One region of the Bacillus sp. 41-22 genome, then DNA from elsewhere that is predicted to be linked to it. Evidence: predicted binding sites of a transcription regulator. Region 1 holds the regulator's gene; the other holds the start of a gene.
The links. The regulator Rex, encoded in region 1, represses fermentation and respiration genes when NADH is low (regulators of the CRP and FNR family bind a similar motif). The targets are predictions, from matches to a motif close to TTGTGAAATATTTCACAA.
Positions count from the first base shown of each region.

Region 2: LCF45_RS24060 (L-lactate dehydrogenase) is a predicted target of Rex. The motif match lies at 1,779-1,796, and genes of this name have one in related genera.

Region 1 is NZ_CP084035.1:259,902-263,546, forward strand. It holds gene LCF45_RS01510 (ABC-F family ATP-binding cassette domain-containing protein) at 1-1,113, opposite strand, end outside; gene LCF45_RS01515 (redox-sensing transcriptional repressor Rex) at 1,301-1,930, shown strand; gene LCF45_RS01520 (YdiK family protein) at 1,960-2,151, opposite strand; gene LCF45_RS01525 (CPBP family intramembrane glutamic endopeptidase) at 2,148-2,897, opposite strand; gene groES (co-chaperone GroES) at 3,300-3,584, shown strand; partial or broken gene groL (chaperonin GroEL) at 3,622-3,645, shown strand, end outside.
Region 2 is NZ_CP084035.1:4,681,334-4,684,978, reverse strand. It holds gene LCF45_RS24075 (sigma-70 family RNA polymerase sigma factor) at 1-83, shown strand, start outside; gene LCF45_RS24070 (DUF4179 domain-containing protein) at 76-1,104, shown strand; partial or broken gene LCF45_RS24065 (IS4 family transposase) at 1,275-1,518, shown strand; gene LCF45_RS24060 (L-lactate dehydrogenase) at 1,942-2,886, shown strand; partial or broken gene LCF45_RS24055 (dockerin type I domain-containing protein) at 3,060-3,413, opposite strand; partial or broken gene LCF45_RS24050 (TasA family protein) at 3,407-3,526, opposite strand.

The sequences.
Region 1 (3,645 bases):
TGTAGATTTTCCAATTCCGTTTGGCCCAACTAAGGCAACACTGTCACCGCGAGTTAAGCGCATATTTACATGTTCAATAATCGGTTCCTGATAATAGCCAATAGTTGCATCTTTCACTTGTAAAACATCATTTCCACTTTGTTTTTCAATATCGAAGTGGAAGGAAGCTGATTTAGAATCGCCTAATGGTCTAGTTAATACTTCCATTCTGTCTAATTGTTTACGGCGACTTTGAGCGCGTTTTGTCGTAGATGCACGAGCTATATTTTTTTGTACAAAGTCTTCCAGTTTAGAAATTTCATCTTGTTGTTTTTCATAACGCTTCATTTCTTGCTCGTATAGAGCTGATTTTGAGTCTAAATATTTACTGTAGTTACCAACAAATCGTCGGCTTTCCTTATTAGAAATTTCGTATACTTGTGTAACGAGTTTATCTAAGAAATAACGGTCATGGGAAACGATTAAAATCGCGCCAGGATAGCCTTGTAAATATTGTTCAAGCCATGTTAGTGTCTCGATGTCCAAATGGTTTGTAGGTTCGTCTAAAATAAGTAAGTCTGGTCTAGTTAATAATAATTTCCCAAGAGCTAATCGAGTCTTTTGTCCACCACTTAATGTGGAAATTTTCGTCTGATGCGTTTCAACTGGGAAGCCAAGACCGCTTAAAATTGAGCGTATATCCGCTTCGTACTGATAGCCGCCTTGATCTTTATAATCTAATTGTAATTGGTCATAATCAGCTAATAATTTCTCATATATAGCCGCATTTGAAAAGTTTTCTTCTTTTCCCATCTCTTGCTCTAGCCTTCGAAGTTTTGTCTCCATCTGCTGCAAGTGTGTAAAGACGGTTAACATTTCATCCCAAATTGTTAAAGACGTTTCTAATCCGGTATTTTGAGCTAAATACCCCATTGAGACATCTTTCGGTTTTATAATTTCACCACCATCATGAGATAACTCGCCAGCTATTATTTTTAATAATGTAGATTTTCCAGCTCCATTTCGTCCGACTAATGCGATACGATCTTTTGTTTGTACTTCCAATTTTATGTTTGCAAGAATCGTTTCTGCACCGTATAATTTCGAAAGCCCATTCACTTGTAATAATATCAATGTTTTCACCTCAAATAATTTCTTAACTTTGCCATGTTTATATTTCTCAATCATACTAAAAATAGTGTATAGTTTAAAATAAAGAGAGAATACTTCTTCTCTTTATTATACAAGGAAATTCATGAGTACTAAACTTCTGTATTTGATTCAAGTATAAGAATAAAGATAGGAAGAGAGGAGAGGTTATATGGATCAGCAAAAAATTCCACAGGCCACTGCCAAACGATTGCCTCTATACTATCGATTTATCCAAAACTTATCTCTTTCTGGTAAGCAACGTGTTTCATCAGCCGAATTGAGTGAAGCGGTAAAGGTTGATTCCGCAACTATTCGAAGAGATTTTTCATATTTTGGAGCGTTAGGGAAAAAAGGATATGGATATAACGTAAATTATTTATTATCATTTTTCCGTGAAACACTCGACCAAGATGATATAACACGCGTGGCACTTATTGGAGTAGGTAATTTAGGGACCGCTTTCTTACATTATAATTTCACGAAAAACAATAATACAAAAATTGAAATGGCGTTTGATGTTAGTGAAGAGAAAGTTGGAACAGAAATCGGAGGCATTCCTGTATATCATTTGGATGAACTAGAAGAACGTTTATCAACTGATATACAAGTGGCAATATTAACGGTACCCGCTACAGTAGCGCAATCTGTGGCAGATAGATTGGCAGAAACGAACGTGCATGGTATTTTAAATTTCACACCAGCACGCTTAAATGTGTCAGAGAATATAAGGATTCATCACATTGATTTAGCTGTAGAGTTACAAACTCTTGTTTACTTTTTGAAGAATTATCCACAATAAAACGCAGAGGAGATGACCTCTGCGTTTTATTATTGTTTTTTCTTTGTGAATTTAACTAAGATAAGGCGAAGTGCCAAATTAAAATCAATTGTTGCCATAACTGCAAATAGTATTGTCCACATATTCCAGATTGTATCTGTTACGTTCGTAATGGCGAAGCGTGTAAAGATACATCCAAGAAGAAAGTACAATGCAGCCATGAACAATGGTGAGTTTCTCATACTAAAAATCCTCCGATAAAGCCTTGCATTTTTTCAGCTTCTTTAATCATTTCTTGAATTTGCTCATTGCTTACTACAACTTGAGCAACTGCAACTAATGTATTCATTGCAACATGAGCTGCAATAGGAACTATAATTCGTTTCGTTTTTACGTATAAAAAGGCGAATACGAGCCCCATAGAAGTGTATACCAATAAGTGAGTAAAATCAAAATGAATCGCCGCGAATACAAGTGAACTAATAATAGCGGCAATAAAGAAGTTAAACTTCTTATAAAGTGTACCGAATAAAATTTTTCTAAATACAATTTCTTCCAAAATAGGTCCTATTATAGATATGACAATAAGGAACCAAGGTGTCGTTCTTGCGATGTCCATAAGTCTTGCTGTATTTTCAGATCCCGGTGTAATCCCTAATAAACGCATTTCGATCATACCGGCAATGCTTTGCGAGAACAGCGCTAAGAAGAAACCAATAAAAATCCACCCAATTGTAGCTGGAACAGTAGAGCGCATTTTATCTAAATGCCTGTCACGAATGTCTGTTCTGAGTAACCAAAGTACAACGCATAATGCAATGAAAAAGCTAATGATAGCCCAATGACCAGTTATGAGTTGAAGTTTTTCCTCTCTAGTAAATCCCCTATTATCGTATAGTCCAGTTTTCAGGAGAAGCGGTAACCCGGCAATGCCTGATAACTGCATTAAAATGTATGTAACGATAATCCACCAATATTGTTTTTTCAAATGGTTTAACCATCCTTTCTAACGCTAGTGTATGAGATAAGGTAGGATAACATGTAAATATGCTACCTACGATATAAACTTTCATTTGAATTATATTTTTTTTGTAAATAAGTATTTGAAAATAAAATAGGAGACAGGAAAAAGTTGTACGTTTAGCGAAAACAACTTAGGGTGTCTTTCATATTGTAACATACAAGAAGTGGGAACAACGATTCATATAGTAAAGGCAGTAGAAGAAGTAATGATATCTAGGAAAGTGCATAAAGTAATTTGCGAAAAAATTATGATTTTTTTACTTGCAAAAGAAATTGAGATTATTTATTATTAGAAGTGTGTTAGCACTCGTGTGACTTGAGTGCTAATAAATAAAATTTACATAACAAAATGAGGAGGTTATTGTTCATGCTAAAGCCATTAGGTGATCGCGTTGTAATTGAACTTGTTCAAGCAGAAGAAAAAACAGCAAGTGGTATTGTATTACCAGAAACTGCAAAAGAAAAACCACAAGAGGGTAAAGTTATTGCAGTAGGTACAGGCCGAGTGCTTGAAAATGGTGAGCGTGTTGCTTTAGAGGTAGCAGCAGGTGATCTTATCATCTTCTCAAAATATGCAGGTACTGAAGTGAAATACGAAGGTACAGACTACTTGATTTTACGTGAAAGTGACATTTTAGCAATTATCGGTTAATTATATACATTTTAAAAATCCAAGGGGGTCAATTATTATGGCAAAAGATATTAAATTTAGT
Region 2 (3,645 bases), 840 kb from region 1:
CAGAAGGAACGGTAAAATCTCAATTACATCGAGCAAAGCAAGCCTTACGCCCCATTTTAAAGGAGGGATATAGTTATGAATAAAGAAGAATTTAATCACCATATCAATGATATTCCTATACCAGAAGACCGGTTAATTCAAAGAGAAAAAACAGCCATGCTTCAAGCTAAGAAAAATCAATACCGTAGAAAAAAAACAATCAAGTATTCTAGTCTTGTTGCTTGTGGAATATGTGTTTCTCTCTTAGGTTTTGGATTCATTTCTCCTGCTATGGCAAAGACTTTATCGAGTGTTCCAGTTATAGGCCCCATTTATGCACAATTTAATGATATTGCTTCTGATAAAATTGAAAAGGATGAGCTTGCTACATCAATTGAAAGACAAGATAACCATAGTGGTTTAACGATGAATGTGAAAGAAGCAGTTTACGATGGCGGACGTTTAGTGATCACGGTGGAATACAAAGGAGAAAATACTATTTCCAATAGCAATGAAGAGAAAGCTGGATTTAGTTATGTAACCATTAATGGGAAAGAAGTCAGAGCTGCAATTAGTTCTACTTCACAGAAGTCAAAAGGACGAAACACCATTATTGAGCAGCATGAATTCACTCTGGCTAATTACGGTGAATTTGGTGATAAAATTGATGTTTCCGTCCATGGAGAAGATTTATTTGGAAAAGCAGGAACATGGAATGTAGCATTTCCTCTTACAAAAGTTGAAGGTGAGATTCGTAAATTTACTCCTAATATAAAAACATTAACGAAAGATAATCTGTATGCATTAACAGTAGATCAAGTAACTTTTTCTTCACTTTCAACGAGGATTGATTTGACCTTTGATTATCCAAAAGAAATGGAAGCTAATGATAGTTGGCCAGCACTTGATTATACTGTCACTGATGTTAAAGGAAAAATCTACGAAGGAGTCAGCTTGCAAGTTGGTAGCACGGGACTCTACGGACACCATATTGTTTTAGCTCTTCCACCAATGGATAATCCTCCAAAATCCTTAACAATTAAACCTACGTATCTTAGTGGTCAAAATGATACTTTAAAAAATGGAGGTTCTGAAGATTTAAAAATGACTGTTTTACTACAATAATTGAAGGGCTTTGCTAGGTTTCCATGTCTATTGACTGTTAATAAGTGACGTTGTGTTAACTTGATGTGTATGGAAAAAACATCACTATCAAGCTAAGATAAATTTGTATCCATGTAATCAAAAAAACGCTATTCTTTTTGTAGAATTATACAGAAAGGATGGCGTTTTTGATGAAGTCTATCATTTCAAATGAACTGAACCTTTTCGCACAAGAGCTCCAGTAGTCCTACAAGAGATCGCCAAACAAGTTGGTTTTATACAGCGATCTAGCAAGTATCAAGCAAACGAACTCATTGCCCTTTGCGTATGGCTCAGTCAAGAAATTGCATACAATTGTGCAGTCAGTTAGAAGTTTCTACAGGTGTACTTATGAGCTCAGAAGGACTGAATCAACGCTTTAATCCAGAAGCTGTCTTTCAATAGGTGATCTACTGAAGGCAGCTTCTTTATGCTGTTATTATTATAGGGTTTTGTCGGTAAGTCGATATTCCTTGTCGAATCGTTGATATATTTTGAGTTACGGTAGATATATTCTAAAAATCGTTGATATATTTAAATAATCGTCGATATAATTTCACTTACCGACAAAAAACCTAAGAAAAACCCTTTCACAATCTAAAGAAAACGCCTCCATTGAGATGGATTTCACCCGCACTCTAATAACTTTACACTCTATGTGAAAAAGTTCACAAATAGGTCATAATTTGTGAAGGAATTCACAATAATCCGTGCTACAATATGTATGTAAAGAAGTTAAACAACATTAAATTAGTATTTTAATTAATTACTTAAACAATAATAAAAAATAGATATAAACAATTGAAAGGGGAAATTAACATGAAAAAAGGTATCAATCGCGTAGTATTAGTAGGAACAGGAGCTGTAGGTTGTAGTTACGCTTACTCAATGATCAACCAAGGTGTAGCTGAAGAATTCGTACTAGTAGATGTTAATGAAGCAAAAGCAGAAGGAGAAGCAATGGACTTAAGCCATGCGGTACCATTCTCTCCAGCACCAACAAAAGTTTGGAGCGGTAGCTATGCAGATTGTAAAGATGCAGATTTAGTAGTTATCACTGCTGGATTACCACAAAAGCCAGGTGAAACTCGTTTAGACTTAGTTGAGAAAAATACAAAGATCTTTAAACAAATCGTTCGCGGTATTATGGATAGCGGATTCGATGGAATCTTCTTAATCGCAACTAACCCAGTTGATATTTTAACTTACGTAACTTGGAAAGAATCTGGTTTACCGAAAGAGCGCGTAATCGGTTCTGGTACTACTTTAGACTCTGCTCGTTTCCGTTACATGTTAGGTGACTACTTAGATGTAGATCCACGTAACGTTCATGCTTACATCGTTGGTGAGCACGGTGACACTGAACTTCCAGTATGGAGCCACGCTACTGTAGGTGTACAAAAACTAGAAACAATCTTAGCGAACAACGAACAGTATAACCAAGAAGATTTAGATAAAATCTTTGAAAATGTACGCGATGCAGCTTACCACATTATTGAGCGTAAAGGCGCAACTTACTACGGAATCGGTATGTCACTACTTCGTGTAACTAAAGCAATCTTAAGCAACGAGAACAGCGTATTAACTGTATCGGCATACCTTGAAGGTCAATATGGTGAGAAAGATGCTTTCGTAGGTGTTCCAGCTGTTATTAACCGCGAAGGTGTACGTGAAATCGTAGAACTTGAGCTAAATGAAGAAGAAAAAGCGAAATTCGCTCATTCTGTAAAAGTATTAAAAGAAACCATGGCACCAGTACTATAATAATTGCTAAATAATTCAGAGGCGGGAAACTGCTTCCTACCTCTGAGTTTTTATATAATTTAATATAAATTCCTTTTCCGGTTTCCCTTGTATATCCCCAATATACCCCTTTTGCTGGATAAGGGTCGTTTATAGAAAAGAGCACTCTACTTTATATAGAGTGCTCTTTATTATTATTTTTTAGGTGTTAATCCTAATTTCTTTAAAATATCTGCCAGTGTACCGCTTTTTGATTTTTCTACAGGTGTTTGTGATTTTGCTGCATCTGGTCCTTTTTTCAAGAATTTCTTTTCTACGAAGCGAATGTCTTTTTCGTCGACGATGCCGTCATTATTAAGATCGCCATCTTTTACAGATACTCCTTTTTTACCATAGTTATTAGCGATAATTTCAGCATCTTTAATATCAATTATTTTATCGCCATTTACGTCGCCTGCAAGGTTTTCATCTGGACGAGCATATTAATATTGACCGAGTAGCTTACCATCTTTTTCATTACCTAATTTCGTTGTTAGACGGTTTGAAATGAATTACCCGATGTTTCAGAATCACTGAAATAGGCGAATACACCGCCGAATGTAAGGGATAAGCCAAGTGAAGCTGTGACAACTCCCATTCCAACCTTTTGTTTTAATGACATAAGAAAGCTCCCTAATTTAATTTTTATCAGACTTTCGCCTGGAGCATCGATAGAGTAAACATAGTGTTTCAGTATGAATTATATTTGCGAAGGTTCAATGTTCTTTATTGAGAATGAGT